DNA from 2 places in the Nitrobacter vulgaris genome. Region 1 is predicted to be linked to the other one. Evidence: riboswitches for the same ligand, from Rfam matches in the RefSeq annotation. Region 1 holds a riboswitch; the other holds the start of a gene.
What was found. Region 1 has a riboswitch for S-adenosylmethionine ahead of GGQ85_RS10125 (O-succinylhomoserine sulfhydrylase). Riboswitches for the same ligand answer to the same signal wherever they lie in the genome.
Positions count from the first base shown of each region.

Region 2: it holds a riboswitch for S-adenosylmethionine, as region 1 does, so the genes downstream of both, metX (homoserine O-acetyltransferase MetX) here and GGQ85_RS10125 (O-succinylhomoserine sulfhydrylase) in region 1, are expected to answer to the same signal.

Region 1 is NZ_JAVDPZ010000013.1:65,073-72,943, forward strand. Features, by position in the region: gene GGQ85_RS10110 (OpgC domain-containing protein) at 1-1,029, shown strand, start outside; gene GGQ85_RS10115 (SGNH/GDSL hydrolase family protein) at 1,026-1,787, shown strand; gene GGQ85_RS10120 (SGNH/GDSL hydrolase family protein) at 1,790-2,752, shown strand; gene GGQ85_RS10125 (O-succinylhomoserine sulfhydrylase) at 2,792-3,985, opposite strand; SAM riboswitch at 4,057-4,136, opposite strand; gene GGQ85_RS10130 (2'-deoxycytidine 5'-triphosphate deaminase) at 4,309-5,415, shown strand; fluoride riboswitch at 5,538-5,597, shown strand; gene GGQ85_RS10135 (hypothetical protein) at 5,654-5,863, shown strand; gene crcB (fluoride efflux transporter CrcB) at 5,860-6,240, shown strand; tRNA gene GGQ85_RS10145 (tRNA-Gly) at 6,344-6,417, shown strand; gene GGQ85_RS10150 (cupredoxin domain-containing protein) at 6,471-6,827, opposite strand; gene GGQ85_RS10155 (DUF4142 domain-containing protein) at 6,836-7,357, opposite strand; gene GGQ85_RS10160 (RNA polymerase sigma factor) at 7,453-7,871, opposite strand, start outside.
Region 2 is NZ_JAVDPZ010000005.1:48,670-56,540, reverse strand. Features, by position in the region: gene clpB (ATP-dependent chaperone ClpB) at 1-897, opposite strand, end outside; gene GGQ85_RS04380 (MOSC domain-containing protein) at 1,116-1,901, shown strand; gene GGQ85_RS04375 (TIGR02594 family protein) at 2,067-2,681, opposite strand; gene metW (methionine biosynthesis protein MetW) at 3,070-3,759, opposite strand; gene metX (homoserine O-acetyltransferase MetX) at 3,761-4,960, opposite strand; SAM riboswitch at 5,050-5,129, opposite strand; gene GGQ85_RS04360 (chorismate mutase) at 5,411-6,262, shown strand; gene GGQ85_RS04355 (pyridoxal phosphate-dependent aminotransferase) at 6,388-7,485, shown strand; gene GGQ85_RS04350 (prephenate/arogenate dehydrogenase family protein) at 7,482-7,871, shown strand, end outside.

The DNA.
Region 1 (7,871 bases):
GCCACGGAGATTTTCATCTTCATCTCGGGCTATACCGCCGCCCTCGTTTACGGACGCGCGATGCGCGAGCGCGGATTTGTCGTCGCCGCCGCGCGCATTCTCAGGCGAGTCTGGCAAATCTACGTAGCACATATCTTTCTATTCACGATTTTCCTCGCGGAAATTTCCTACGTCGCGAGCAGCTTTGAGAACCCGCTTTACACCGAGGAAATGGGCATCCTCGATTTTCTCAAGCAGCCCGACGTCACGATCGTGCAGGCGCTGCTTCTGAAATTCCGCCCCGTCAACATGGACGTGCTGCCGCTCTACGTCGCGCTGATGCTCTTTTTTCCGCCGGTGTTGCTGGTGATGCAGCGCAAGGCTGATCTGGGGCTAGCGCTGTCGGTCGGTTTTTATGCACTCACCCGGTGGTTCGATCTGGCACTGCCCGCCTATCCCAACGGGGTCTGGTTCTTCAATCCGTTCGCCTGGCAACTGCTGTTCGTGTTTGGCGCATGGTGCGCGCTCGGAGGCGCCAAGCGCATCTCGCGCATCCTGTCTTTGCCGGCAACACTTTGGATTTGCGTCACCTATCTGCTGTTCGCTTTCTACACCACGCTGACCTGGCATGTGCCGCAGCTCAATCATTTGATGCCGGACATCGCCGAACAGTGGATGTATCCGATCGACAAGACCAATCTCGACGTGCTGCGCATCAGCCACTTTTTGGCGCTCGCCGCGCTGGCCGTCCGCTTCCTGCCCAGGAACTGGCCGGGATTGGCGTCCCCCTGGCTTAAGCCGCTGATCCTGTGCGGCCAGAGTTCGCTCCAGATCTTCTGTATCGGGGTCTTTCTGGCCTTCGCCGGGCAGTTCATCCTCGCAGAGTGTTCCGGCGGCGCCACGATTCACCTCATTATCAGCATTTGCGGAATCCTGATCATGTCCGCCGCCGCATGGGTGTTTTCGTGGTACAAGAGGGTTGCGGGCAAGGGCGGAAGCCGCGCCAAACCTGCCGATGGCGACTCGGATCTTGCGGGAGGAGGAGCATGAGGACCGGCTTGGCGTCGGTCTTGATCGCGCTGGCCGCTTCATCGGCCAGCGTCTCCGCGTGTGCTGACGATGTGACCAAAAACTGCGCCGTGCCGGCCTATCTGCTGACCAGCGATAGTACACTATCCCGGGTCGCCTCGGCGGTCAGGGCGGGCGGCCCGCTCAACATTCTGGTGGTGGGCAGCCGTTCCTCATCAATATCCGGAGCCGAGGAGGAAGCCTATCCGGCGAAATTGCAGGCTGCACTTCGCGAGAAATTGCCGGGCATTCTCGTGAACGTGTCCGTGGAACTGGCTCTGCGCAAGACCGCCGAGGATGTCGCGCCCGGCCTCGGCAAGCTCGCGGAGGCGAAAAAATCAACTCTGGTGGTGTGGCAGACCGGCATTGTCGATGCCATCCGGTCCGTCGACATCGACGACTTTCGCGAGGCCCTCGACCAAGGCGTGACCTCATTGCAGAAAGCGGGAGCGGATGTCGTGCTGATGAACATGCAGTACAGCCCGCGCACGGAAACCATGGTTTCAATGACATCTTACATCGACAACATGCGCGTCGTCGCGCAGCAGCGCGACGTACCAGTGTTCGACCGCTTTACAATCATGAGTAAGTGGAACGAGAGCGGTGAATTCGATCTATTCAGCCCAGTGCGGGGAGTAAGCCTTGCCAAACGCGTTCACAGTTGTCTCGGTAGCGCCTTATCGACCTTCGTGATCGAGACCGCTCGCATCAACCCCACCGAACTCGGGACCAAGCGTTGATGATGATCCTTCGCTTCCGCAGAACCCTCGGCCCGGCCGCGGCGGTCATACTGGCGGCAGTATCGGCCTCCACCGCGCTCGCACAAACGGCGCCGGCCAACGCCTCCGCGCTGTCGACAGGCAGCACCGCACCCGTTTCTTCGGTCGCAACCGCGCAATCCGGCACGCCGACGCAGAGCCTGTCCGGAAGGGCGATCGACAAGGTAGCGACAATTGCTGCTCGCGCGCGCGACATCTTCAATCGCGTCCCTTGCCTGCCGCCGAAGGGTGTCTCGCAGTCGGTGGGATCACTGCCTCATGTGGCGGCCAAGCTTGCCGCCAACAAACCGGTTGTCATCGTCGCCTTCGGTTCGTCCTCGACGCAGGGTTACGGCGCGACGTCGCCAGAATTCAATTATCCGAACCGGCTGGCGGCCCAGTTGCACCGCAAATATCCGGCCGCCGCCATCACCGTGCTCAATCGCGGCAAGGGCGGCGAGGACGCGCCCGAGATGATAAAGCGGCTGCGAACGGAAGTGATCGATGCCAAGCCGGACATGGTGATCTGGCAGGTCGGCACCAACGCGGTGCTACGCAATCTCGATCCCGCGAGCACCGCAAAAACCGTCGAAGACGGCGTCGCGACCATTCAGGCCTCCGGCGCCGATCTGGTCCTGATCGATCCGCAATACGCGCCCGCCGTCAATGCCAGGGGCGAGAATGCCGGCAGAATGGTCGGTCTGCTGAACCGGGTCGCGCACTACAGGCATGTGGGGATTTTCCCGCGCTTCGAGGTCATGCGCGACTGGCACGACCGGCAGTCGCTACCGTTCGACACCTTCGTGACCAAGGACGGCCTTCACATGAACGACTGGGGTTATGCCTGTTTCGCCCAGTTGCTCGGCGACAACATCATCAAGTCGGTGGATCAGGTCCAGGCTGGCGCCAGTTTACCGGCGGCCGCGACTGTCAATCGGCCTTTGTGAGACTTTACCACCTTTCCCTGTTGGAAAGGGAAGAAAGCCTCACACCTTGTCCAGTGCGGCAACAAGATCCTCGATCAGGTCGTCCTTGTGTTCGAGACCGGCCGAATAGCGGATGAAGCCTTCGCCGATCCCGAGCCCGGCGCGGACTTCCGGGGCAAGGCGCTGGTGGGTGGTGGTTGCCGGATGGGTGACGAGACTCTTGGCGTCGCCGAGGTTGTTCGAGATGCGCGCGAGCTTCAACGCGTTGAGACACCGAAACGCCGCCGCCTTGCCACCCTTGACATCGAAGCCGATCAGCGTCGAGCCGGCGCGCATCTGCTTTTTCACCAGCGCCGCCTGCGGATGGTCCGGCCGGCCCGGATAGATGAGGCGGGACACTTTCGGATGCGACGCCAGCACCTCCGCGATCGCCGCGGCGCTCTCGGTTTGCTGGCGCACGCGGACGCTGAGCGTCTCCAATCCCTTCAGGAGAATCCAGGCGTTGAACGGCGAGATCGACGGTCCGGTCTGGCGTATAAAGGTCTGGAGATGATCCTGGACGAAAGCGTTCGACGACAGGATGACGCCGCCGAGGGTCCGTCCCTGGCCATCGATGTGCTTGGTAGCCGAATACACTACAACGTCGGCGCCGAGCTCCAGCGGGCTTTGCCAGATCGGTGTCGCGAACACATTGTCGACGATCAGCCGAGCGCCAGCCTGATGCGCGATCTCGGCGATGCCACCGATGTCGAGCACGTCGAGCGTCGGGTTGGTCGGGCTTTCGATGAAGCAGGTTTTGGTGTTCGGCCGCATCGCCTTGCGCCATTGATCGAGATCAAGGCCGTCAACCAGCGTGGATTCGATGCCGTAGCGGGGCAGCAGGTCTTCGACCACATAGCGGCAGGAGCCGAACAAGGCCTTTGCCGCCACCACATGATCGCCCGCCTTCAGCGGCGCCAGCATCGCGGTGGTCACCGCGGCCATGCCCGTCGCGAGGGCGCGCGCGGTCTCCGCGCCTTCGAGCGCAGCCATGCGCTGCTCGAACATCGCGACCGTCGGGTTGGAGTAGCGCGAGTAGATGAAGCCGGGATCTTCGCCCTTGAATCGCGCCTCACACTGTTCGGCGGTGTCGTAGACGTAACCTTGAGTCAGGAACAGGGCTTCCGAGGTCTCGGCGAACTGCGAACGTAGCGTGCCGGAATGAACCAGCCGGGTTTCAGGGTGATAGCGGGATGCGGACTTGGTCTCGGACATATGATCTCCTGCGTGTCCGCTGCGGACAGCGGCCACAAAAAAACCGGCCTGGAAGAACTCCACAAGCCGGGATCACATTGTCCCCGGCCTGTTTAGCGACTTATTTAACGTGGCTGCAAGCCGGCCGGCTCAAATCACCACGGAACGCTGTCATGCCTAATCCCGCCTCTCCCGTCCGTCAAGCCAATCAATTGACAATCGCAATCGGCTGGCTGCAAATCCGGATTCAGACGCCAGAACCCTGCCTCTCGCCGACGGACAAGCACTAAAAGCCCCTGCTCCTGTTTTCGGGTCGATATCGCCCAGGCCGTAAAGACGACATCGTGTCATTCTCGCTCCCTCCCGACGCCAACGGCATTCTGCCCGACCGCATGATCGCGGCGATGGCCGACGCAGGCCTGATCCTGCCGGAATATCCGTTTGTCGAGAGCCAGATCCAGCCGGCAAGCCTCGATCTGCGGCTCGGCGCCATGGCTTATCGGGTGCGCGCCAGCTTTCTGCCGGGGCCGGACGCAACCGTCGCTGAACGCATCGACGAGCTCAAGCTGCACGAAGTCGATCTTTCCGACGGCGCGGTGCTGGAGACCAACTGCGTTTACATCGTGCCGCTGCTGGAGAGCCTGGCCCTGCCGCCCGAAATCATCGCCGCCGCTAATCCAAAAAGCTCGACCGGCCGCCTCGACGTGTTCACGCGCGTGATCGCCGACGGCACCCGGCGCTTCGACATGATCGGCGCCGGCTATCACGGGCCGCTCTATGCGGAGATCAGTCCCAAGACGTTTCCAGTGCTCCTGCGCGAGGGATCGCGGCTGTCGCAGGTCCGCTTCCGCACCGGAGAGGCCGTTCTCGATGCCCACGAGCTCGAAGCCCTGCACGGACGGGAGCGGCTCGTCGATGTCGACGACGCCGATCTCGTCAACGGCGTGGCGCTCAGCGTCGATCTTTCGGGCGACTATGCCAACGGCTTTGTCGGCTATCGCGCCAAGCGCCATACCGGAGTGGTCGATATCGATCGCCGCGGCGGCTATGCGGTCGGTGAGTTCTGGGAGCCGATCGCGGCGCGGCCGGACGGCAGCCTGATCCTGGATCCTGGCGAGTTCTATATTCTCGCCTCGAAGGAAGCTGTTCAGGTGCCGCCGGACTACGCCGCGGAAATGGTGCCGTTCGATCCGCTGGTCGGCGAGTTCCGCGTGCACTACGCAGGCTTCTTCGATCCCGGCTTCGGCTATGCCGGCGCGGGCGGACAGGGTTCACGTGCGGTGCTCGAGGTGCGCTCGCGCGAGGTGCCGTTCATTCTCGAGCACGGCCAGATCGTCGGCCGCCTCGTCTATGAGAAGATGCTGTCGCGGCCCGACGCGATGTACGGCCAGCGCATCGGCTCCAACTACCAGGCCCAGGGCCTCAAGTTGTCAAAGCATTTCCGGTTGTAAGATCGTAAAGGCCTGCTGCTGATTCCATCAGAAGCGGAAAGGCACTAGCCTCATCCTTTGATTGAGCATGATCTTATCCGAAAACCGGCTTTCCCTTTTCGGGATCATGCTCTAGCATAACCGAAATCGATGGGGATGGAGTCCCCCGACAACCGCCGCAGGCTGATGACTCCTACCGGGCGCCTTTGCGTCGGTAGGAGCTATTTCCTTCCCCGCTGCGCCCGAGAAAGGGCGCGTGATGAACAGACTTCCGAGTTCGCTATCGGTCTCGTTGTGGGGCGTCGGCGTTTGCTGGGTGGCCGTTGCGATCGGCTACCTGATGGATTCCGAGACGCTCCCGGTGATTTCCCTATTGATCTCTCTGGCGGTTCTTCTGGCGATCCCTCTGGTGGTCATCGGCGTCTTGGGCGGTATGGCCGAATGGCCGCAGAAGGAGCAAAAGCCTTGAAGTGGACGTATATCCTGGCCGTCGCAGCCGGCGGGTCGCTGGGATCGGTGGCCCGCTATCTCGTCGCCATCGGTTTCGGCAAATTGCTGGGCCCGAAGTTTCCGTGGGGAACGCTCGTCATCAATGTCACGGGGTCGCTTCTGATCGGACTGTTCGCCGGCCTGTTCGCTGTCCGATGGAGTCTGCCTCAAGCCGTACGCATCTTCCTTATCGTCGGAATCTGCGGCGGCTACACCACGTTCTCCACGTTCTCGCTCGATTCATTCTATCTGATCCAGCGGGGCGAAGTGGCTGCCGCCGCCTTTTACATGATCGTTTCCGTCGTGCTATCGGTTGGCGCGGTGATCGCGGGCTTACAGATTGTGCGGGTGCTTTAGAACGATCCTTCGGACATTTCCCCGCTGTTGCGGAGCGGTTCGCTCGCTTGACGTCTTGGCGGGCTGAGCGCCATCGGTTACATCAGGGGTGGAGAGCCGATAAGCGGGCGTAGTTCAATGGTAGAACGGCAGCTTCCCAAGCTGCATACGAGGGTTCGATTCCCTTCGCCCGCTCCAACGTCGTCCGGCGGTCTCCTGCCGCCCGACCGTGCGCTTCCGTCTCCCAAGGATTACGGCGCGATCGTCAGCCTGGCTTTCATATTGGGATGGAAGCGGCAGTAGTAGTCGATCATTCCCGCCTTTTTCAGAACGAGCTTGACGGTTTTGTTCGGCGGCAGCGTCACGTCCCAGTCGCCGTTTCGGGCCGTCGCGGTATGTGCGAAGATGTCCTCGTTGACCCATTCGACGGTGTCGCCGACCTTGGCCTCCATCTCGACCGGCATGAAAGCGAGGTCCTGCATCGAAACTCGAACCGTCGCCGCGCGGGCCGCGGCGGATAGTCCCAAGGTCGCGACCCCCATGCCCACGATGCTTAGGGCTGAGATTCCCAAGGCTGCGGCAATCGGGAGATATCCGTCCGGCTTCATGGCGCGCCCTACTTCAGTTCGGCCGCGACTTGTTCGGCATGTTGCTCGTGGCCCTGGAAGATCTTCAGCCCCGTCTGCAGCAGGCTCTTCAGCTCGTCATTGCTGGCCGACGGAATGAGCAGGGTTTCAAGGGCGTTGTCGACCGCCTTGTGATAGGCGACCTCGTTGTCGACATAGGCCTTGTCGAACGCGGCGCCCTTCAGTTTCGACAACTCCTTGAGTTTGGCGGCGGCGTTCTTGGACAGCGTGCGGCTGGTGTCGTTGTCTTCAGGGGTGACCTTCAGCTTCTTGACCAGTGCGAGCGCCTTCTCGTTCACCGCCTCATGATCCCGCACCATATCGGCGGCAAAGGCCTTCACGTCCTTGTTGGTGGATTTCTCCAGCGCCTGCTTCGCAGCGGTGACATCGATGACGCCGGCGGTGTAGGCGATATGCGCGATCTGCGGATCGGTGGGTTTCGCGCCCTGCGCGAAGGCACCGCTGCTTAGCAGTGCTGCGGCGGCGATCGCCGTGCTCAGTCGAACGAACATTCTTGATACTCCTGTGACGCCGCGATTCGAAAATCGCCGGACGTTTTGTTGCGATACACAGGATTGGATGCGGCCCCGCGGAACAGGTTCCCGAATTATTTAGTCAGACCAAGCCGGCCGAGAACCGCATCGGTCAGGCGCGCGCATCGTTTGCCGGCGAAGGGAAAGGCCTCCATCATGACCGGGCCGACCTTCTTTTCCACGTTCGCACGCAGCATCGTGCGAGCACGATGAAGCCGCGTCTTCACGGTTTCCGGCTTGAGATCGAGGAGCTCAGCGGTCTCCTCCACGTTCATTCCCTCGATCACGCGGGTGATGAAGACGATGCGGAATGCCTCGGGCAGTTCGTCAACCGCCTGCTCGACGATGTGCTGTATTTCGCGCTGGGCCATGGTTTTTTCGGGGTCATCGGAAACGGCGGACACGGGAAACTGGATGATCTGGGCGTTCAGCACACCCGGCTCCAGCGTGGTCCAGTCGACGGTGGGGCGCAGGCGTCGCCTCCGGCCAAGCG
Region 2 (7,871 bases), on a different contig from region 1:
GTTCGACGCATCCATGGCGCCGTCAGCCTTGCCGGCGCCGATCAGCGTGTGCATTTCGTCGATGAACAAAACGATACCGCCGTCCGCCGACGTGACTTCCTGCAACACCGCCTTGAGCCGTTCCTCGAACTCGCCGCGATATTTCGCGCCCGCGATCAGCGATCCGAGGTCGAGCGCGAGCAGCTTCTTGTCCTTGAGGCTTTCCGGCACGTCGCCGTTGACGATGCGCAGCGCCAGGCCTTCCGCAATCGCGGTCTTGCCGACGCCCGGCTCGCCGATCAGCACCGGATTGTTCTTGGTGCGCCGTGACAACACCTGGATGGTGCGACGGATTTCCTCGTCACGGCCAATCACTGGATCGAGCTTGCCATCGCGCGCCGCCTGGGTCAGGTCGCGGGCGTATTTCTTCAGCGCGTCATAGGCGTTTTCCGCCGTGGCGCTATCCGCAGTTCGCCCCTTGCGCAGCGCATTGATCACTGCGTTAAGGTTCTGCGGCGTGACGCCGCCGTCCTTCAGCAATTTGAACGCGTCGCTGTCCTTATCGAGCGACAGCGCCTGCAACAGCCGTTCCACCGTGACAAAGCTATCGCCGGCCTTTTCGGCCGCCTGTTCCGCGGCATCGAGCGCGCGCGCCGTGGCCGGCGCCAGATAGATCTGGCCCGCTCCGGCGCCCGACACCTTCGGCATTCTGTTGAGCTCGGCTTCGGTGGCTTTCAGGATCGCGCGCGAATTTCCGCCGGCGCGATCGATCAGGCTTCCCGCCAAGCCTTCGCTGTCGTCGAGCAGCACCTTCAAAATGTGCAGCGGCGTAAACTGCTGGTGGCCTTCGCGCATCGCCAACGACTGGGCCGACTGGATGAACCCGCGCACCCGCTCGGTATATTTTTCAACGTTCATGGAAATCTCCCTCGGCCTGCCGCCTTCGCCCCGAAGGCACGAAAGCAGCATCCTCATTGGGGTTCCGCCGCCGCATTGACATTCCTCAACCGGCAGCGGTCGACGCCGGATCGTTCCGGCGGTAACAAATGTAGGAATACGCTCCCAGGAAATGAAGGGGCATGGTTCGGAGATTCGAAGCCGATGGCAAGGCTCGCAGGAATCTTTTAAAGAACACCATGTCCGAAATTTCCAATGCAGCCGTTAGCGCCCTTTACCGCTATCCCGTCAAAGGTCTGTCCGCCGAACCTTTGCAACACGCGATGCTTACCCCCGGCGAGACCGTTTCTGGCGACCGCAGCTATGCGATCGAGAACGGTCCGACCGGATTCGACCCTGCCGTGCCTCGGTACCTCCCAAAATCCAGGTTTTTGATGCTGATGCGCGACGAGCGGCTCGCTACGCTCCACAGCCGTTATGACGACACCAGCCGAGTTTTGACAATCCGGACTGGCGGCGAGGAGGCGGTGCGCGCCGACCTCGGAACAGCCGAGGGCCGCGCCGCGGTCGAACGGTTCTTCGCCGCCAACTTCTCGCAGGAACTGAGGGGACCGCCCCAGGTTCTCGTCGGCAACGGACACAGCTTTTCGGACGTCGCAAGGAAAGTGGTTTCGATCATCAATCTCGAGAGTGTCGCCGCGATCGAAAAAATGGTGGGGCAGCCGGTTCACCCGCTACGCTTCCGCGCCAACCTGTACGTCCGATGCTGGCCGGCCTGGAGCGAACTCGACTTGCTGGAGCGCACACTCGCGATCGGCGACATCCGGCTCAAGGTGGTCAAGCGCATCGTCCGATGCACCGCCACCAACGTCGACCCGGAGACCGCGGCACGCGATCTCGACATTCCGCGCACGCTGATGCGAACGCTGGGGCATTGCGATTGTGGGGTTTATGCGGAAGTCGTCACCGGCGGCACGATCAGGATCGACGATAAAGTCGAAACGCTTTCGGAATCGCCCGCGTAAACGAGAGACCGCGGTTCTTCCTTCCACTCCTGCTCCGCCGCAGGAGAGGCCGCAGGGACGACGTCCGTGCGGAGCGCGGGAGCCCGTCGAAACGTGCCCCCGCCGGTCCTCGCTCACTGCGAAACCCTCTCCTTTGCAGGAGAGGGCGAAACGGCATCATATGCCTCAGTTCGGTACGACGTAGGCGTAGATGCGGCCGCGGGGATAGACCGACTCCGCGACGCGATGGCCGTGATTGCCCGAGACGATGATCGGATTACCACGCCGATCGATACCGCTGACGACGCCGACATGGCCGCCGCCGCGTCGGCCCATGACGGCGATGGCGCCGACCTGTGGGCCGGAAACTCGCCGCCCGTAATGCGCGAATGAACGCGCCATGTCGGAGCCCGTCCCCTGGTGTCCAGCGCGCTTCAGAACCATGTTCATGAACCGCGCGCACCAGAGCCGGCTACGACCGGTGGGGTTACCTCCGATGTAGCGCCGGGCTTCCGCAACAACATTCGAGACCAAGCCTCCGCCTGAAAATCCCGTCCCCGGAGTCAAGGCGGCGTTGGCGTCCCTCCACTCACGCGCATGAAATCGCCGCGTGTAGCGGTATCTGTGATGACGATAATGCCGGTGAACGTGATGATGGTGTTTATAGTGAACGTGCGCGTAATGTCCCGCACGATAGTAAGGTCTAGCCGAGGCCGGTATCGCAAAAGCGACCACGGCCAAGAAACACACCGCCAGTGCCAAAATACGCGGCAACCAGCGCAACGCAACTAACTGGAACATACTTGCTCCCCTGTGACACCTCCCACTTCCCCACACGCGTCACGGTGAACTCCGCTCTTATGTCGTGCCGAGAAAACGCGGGCCTTAAAATCACGGGGGGCAGGCTTTTTGAAGTCATACCTGCATTGCGCGTAGCGCATATCTGCGGTGCAATACGCCTTTCGTAGAGTGCGGTGTTTTTCCAAATTGATGTTTTAAAAAGGTATTTTGCGATAGGCGTAAGTTACCAAGCCCATTTATTAAGACGCCGGGTACTGGCCACGTTGCGCCGCAAACCGGTTCCTCGAGCCCTGGAGCGCGTGGAACTCGATCCATTCAGGAGCTCGATCGATCCATCATCACGAACGCGATCGACCCAAATTTTGAGCGGAGTGGACGAAAAGTACCTTTACTCGTCCTTTGTTGAAGCCTGAGCGATCTTCTCCGCCCGGCTTAGCAGAAACACTCCCTGCTCCCCGAACATATTCCAAAACCACCAGGGCGCGTTGAACCGCAGCGGCCGGCCGTAAAGATTGAGCGCGACCGCACGCTCGATCTTGACATTGATCTCGTCGCAGAGCTGGACGAAATCCTTGATGGTACAGAAATGGATATTCGGGGTGTCGTACCATGTGGCCGGCAGGTTGTCCGTGCGCGGCATGTGGCCGCCGATCAGAAGCTGAACACGCATCTTCCAGTAGCCGAAATTCGGAAACGAAACGACGCCATGCCGGCCGATCCGTAGCAGATTTTCCAGCACTGTTTTCGGCTGCCGTGTGGCCTGCAAGGTCTGCGACAGGATGACGTAGTCGAAGGCATCGTCGGGATAGTTGATAAGGTCGGTATCGGCGTCACCCTGCACCACTGCAAGACCCTTGGCCACGCAACGATTGACGCCCTCCCGCGACAGCTCGATGCCGCGGCCATCGATGCCCCGCGTCTCGAGCAGTTGCAAAAGATCGCCGTCGCCACAACCGACGTCCAGAACCTTTGAACCTGGCTTGATCATCTCCGCCAACAGGAGATGATCACTGCGATAACGGTCGCCCGCCCGCGGAGCGACCTCATCTAACGGCAGGGCCGGCTGCTCCACACTCATCTCATTGCCCTGCATCGGCCACGCCGCGGGTCTTTCCCGCAGATTCCAGGAACGCACGCGCGATATCGAAGAACTCGGGAACGTCGAGCAGGAAGGCATCATGGCCGCGATCGGTCTCGATCTCCGCGAACGAGACCCGCGCACCGCCGGCATTGAGGGCATGCACGGTCGCCCGCGATTCGGAGGTCGGAAACAACCAGTCGCTGGTGAACGAGACCACGCAGAACCGGGTGTGGGTATCGCGAAACGCGGCGGCCAACACGCCGTCATGATCGGCCGCCACATCGAAATAGTCCATCGCTCGCGTGAGATAGAGATAGCTGTTGGCATCAAAGCGCTCAACGAATGACGATCCCTGGTGACGCAGATAGCTTTCGACCTGGAAATCCGCGTCGAACGAAAATGTCGGCAGCTCGCGATCTTGCATCCGCCGTCCGAACTTGCGATGCAGCGCCGCGTCCGACAGATAAGTAATGTGTGCGGCCATCCGCGCCACGCCCAGGCCCCGGTGGGGATGGGTGCCCTGCTCGACATAGCGGCCGTCGCGCCAGTCGGGATCAGCCATTACCGCTTGCCGTCCCAATTCGTGAAACGCAATGTTCTGCGCGGAGTGACGCGTGCTGCAGGCGATCGGCAGCGCTGAGAACACGCGCTTCGGATAGGCCGCACACCACTGCAGCACCTGCATGCCGCCCATGGAGCCACCGACCACCGAAAACAGCGTGTCGATTTCGAGGCGGTCGATCAGCATGGCCTGCGCGCGCACCATGTCAGGGATGGTGATGACCGGGAAGTCCAGGCCCCACACCTTGCCGGTCGCGGGATTAATCGAGGCGGGACCCGTCGAGCCCATACAACCCCCGATCACGTTGGAGCAGATAATGAAATACTTCTCGGTGTCGAGCGGTTTGCCGGGTCCCACCAGGGTCACCCACCAGCCTGGTTTTCCGGTGAGCGGATGAAGGTTAGCCACATGCTGGTCCCCGGTGAGGGCATGGCAAACCAGGATGGCATTGGATTTTGCAGTATTGAGTTTACCATAGGTCTGATAGGCAATCTGGAACGGCGCGAGATCGATGCCGCAATCGAGCGGAAGCGGTTGGTCGCTTCCGAAGATCTCGACCTGCGACGTGGGATGATCTGCTTCCTGGGCTCGATACTCGGCTTGAGCCGGCCCCGGTATCGATTGCACGTTTGCCATCCTGCACTGCCCCCGCCGGGGCTTCGGGAAACCACCGGACCGCAGGCCATAAAAAACCCGGCCCGAACTTGGGTTCGGCCGGGATCAGGATTTCGCTGTCCCCGGCCTGTTTAGCGAGTTGTTTAACGTGGCTGCAAGCCGGCCGGCTCAAATGACCACGGAACGGACGAAAAATAGTCCGCTGCATGCTTTTCGTCAAGACAAGCAGATCGGCTGCTTGCTGCCGGCCCACGATCACGACCGGGGCCAGAGCATTTTCGAGCGAAGTGAATACCGGTTCGCGTAAAGAAAACGCATCACATCAAACCGTAGAGCCACGTTTCTGACTCTGTAAGAAGCGTGGCTCTATGGTCGCTTCCAACATTCGCAAGAAGGCTCGCTGAAACGGGATGCGAATGTTAGAACCGGACCGCGGCCGACGCTCCTTCCCGCGGCCGACAGGTTGCATCCATGACGAAAATCTCCCCCGCGCCTCCATCTCTGCAAGACTTACGCAAAGAGATCGACGCCATCGACGAGCAGGTTCACAACCTGCTGATGCAGCGCGGCGACATCATTGACCGCCTGATATCGGTGAAGCAGACCCAGGAGGTCGGCTCGGCATTCCGGCCGGCGCGCGAGGCTGACATGATGCGGCGTCTGGCGCAGCGCCATCGCGGCATCCTGCCGCTCGACACCGTCGAAAGCATCTGGCGCGTCATCATCGCAACCTTCACCTACGTTCAGGCGCCCTTCTCGCTGCACGCCGATCTCTCGCTCGGCGAATCCGCGATGCGGGATTCCGCGCGCTTCCATTTTGGCTTCACCATCCCCTTCGTGCCGCACTTCAATGCGCAAGCCGCTGTGGAAGCCGTGGCGAATGCGAAAGGCGACCTCGCACTCGTCTCGGCGACCTCGAGCCGCGCGCCATGGTGGCTTGCACTGGAAACCGACGGCGCGCCAAAGATCATCGCTCGCCTGCCCTTCATCGAGCGCGCCGATCACCCGGCCGCGCTGCCGGTGTTCGTGATCTCACGAGTCGCCGACGATGCGCGGGTCACGGAGGTGGAGACCTGGAGCGTGCGCGTCTCCGGCTGGAATGCCAATACCGCCCGCACACTGTCGCCGCTCGCCGAGATCGTTGCAGTGCCCGATGGCGCCTTCGACGGCGCCGCGCTGCTGGTGTCCATCACGGGCGGCACCAGCCTCGACACCATCAAATTGGCGCTGATCGAAGCCGGCGCGTCGGTCCGTTCAATGGCCCTCGTCGGCAGTCACGCAACGCGCTATACGATGCCTTCCAGCAGGGCGGCTCGTCCGTAACGTCCCGCTACAGCGTTTTCCAGCGAAGCGGATACCAGTTCGCGTGAAGAAAACGCGTCAAATCAAAATCTTAGAGCCCGCTTCTGATTCCATCAGAAGCGAAAGGCTCTAGTCCGGAGCAAATGATGTCCCGACCGGTGCCTAACCCCGGCATTCTCGATATTGCGCCCTACACGCCCGGCAAGAGTCCGGTACCGGAGGCGGGCCGCAAAGTGTTCAAGCTGTCGGCCAATGAAACGCCGTTCGGCCCTTCGCCAAAGGCGATGGACGCTTATCGCGATGCCGTGGCTCACCTCGAAGGCTATCCGGAAGGCACCTCGCGCGTGTTGCGCGCAGCCATCGGGCGCGCCTACGGGCTGGACCCGGACCGCATTATCTGTGGCGCGGGATCGGACGAGATTCTCAACCTGCTGGCGCATACCTTTCTCGGCCACGGCGACGAAGCGATTTCGACCACGCACGGCTTTCTGGTGTACCCGATTGCGACCTTGGCAAACGGCGCGACAAACGTCGTCGCACCCGAGACCGAGTACACCGCAGACATCGACGCGATCCTCAAGCGGGTCACGCCGAAGACCAAGATGGTCTGGCTCGCTAATCCAAACAATCCGACCGGCACCTACCTGCCGTTCGACGAGATCAGGCGGTTGCGCGCGGGCCTGCCATCGCACGTGCTACTGGTGCTCGACGGTGCCTATTCGGATTATGTGTCGCGCAACGACTACGAATTCGGCATCGAGCTGGTGGCGACGACGGAAAATACCGTGCTGACCCACACCTTCTCCAAGATCCACGGCTTGGCCTCGCTGCGGATCGGCTGGATGTTCGGCCCGGCGCATATCGTCGATGCCGTGAACCGGATCCGCGGCCCCTTCAATGTCTCGACGCCGGCAATGCTTGCGGCCGTGGCCGCGATCGAGGACACCGCGCACGTTCAGATGTCGAAGGTTCACACGGAAGAGTGGCGCAACTGGCTAACGGACGAAGTGACAAAGCTCGGCCTCAAGGTCACGCCCAGCGTGACGAACTTCATCCTGATCCACTTCCCGGACACCAAGGGCAAGACGGCGTCTGAGGCCGACGTGTTTCTGACCAAACGCGGCCTCGTGCTTCGTGCGCTCGACAATTACGGCCTGCCGAATGCCTTGCGCATGACCATCGGCACCGAGGAAGCCAACCGGCTGGTGGCGGACGGCTTGCGCGACTTCATGGCGCAGGCATGACCGCACCACCCTTATTCCGGCGGATCGCGCTGATCGGATTCGGCCTGATTGGCGGCTCGATCGCGCGCGCCGCGCGCGCGCAAGGCCTCGCCGGCGAAATCGTCGTCACCGCACGCTCCGCGAAGACGCGTGCGCGGGTGACGGAGCTCGGCATTGTCGATCGCGTGGTGGACACCAACGCCGAAGCCGCAAGCGACGCCGACCTCGTGATCCTCTGTATTCCGGTCGGGGCGTGCGGCGCGGTGGCGCAAGAGATCGCATCTCACCTCCGGCCGGACGCCATTGTCTCCGACGTGGGATCGGTGAAAGGCGCCGTCGTCCGCGAGATGACCCCATATCTGCCCACCAGCGTGCATTTCGTGCCAGCACATCCGGTGGCCGGCACT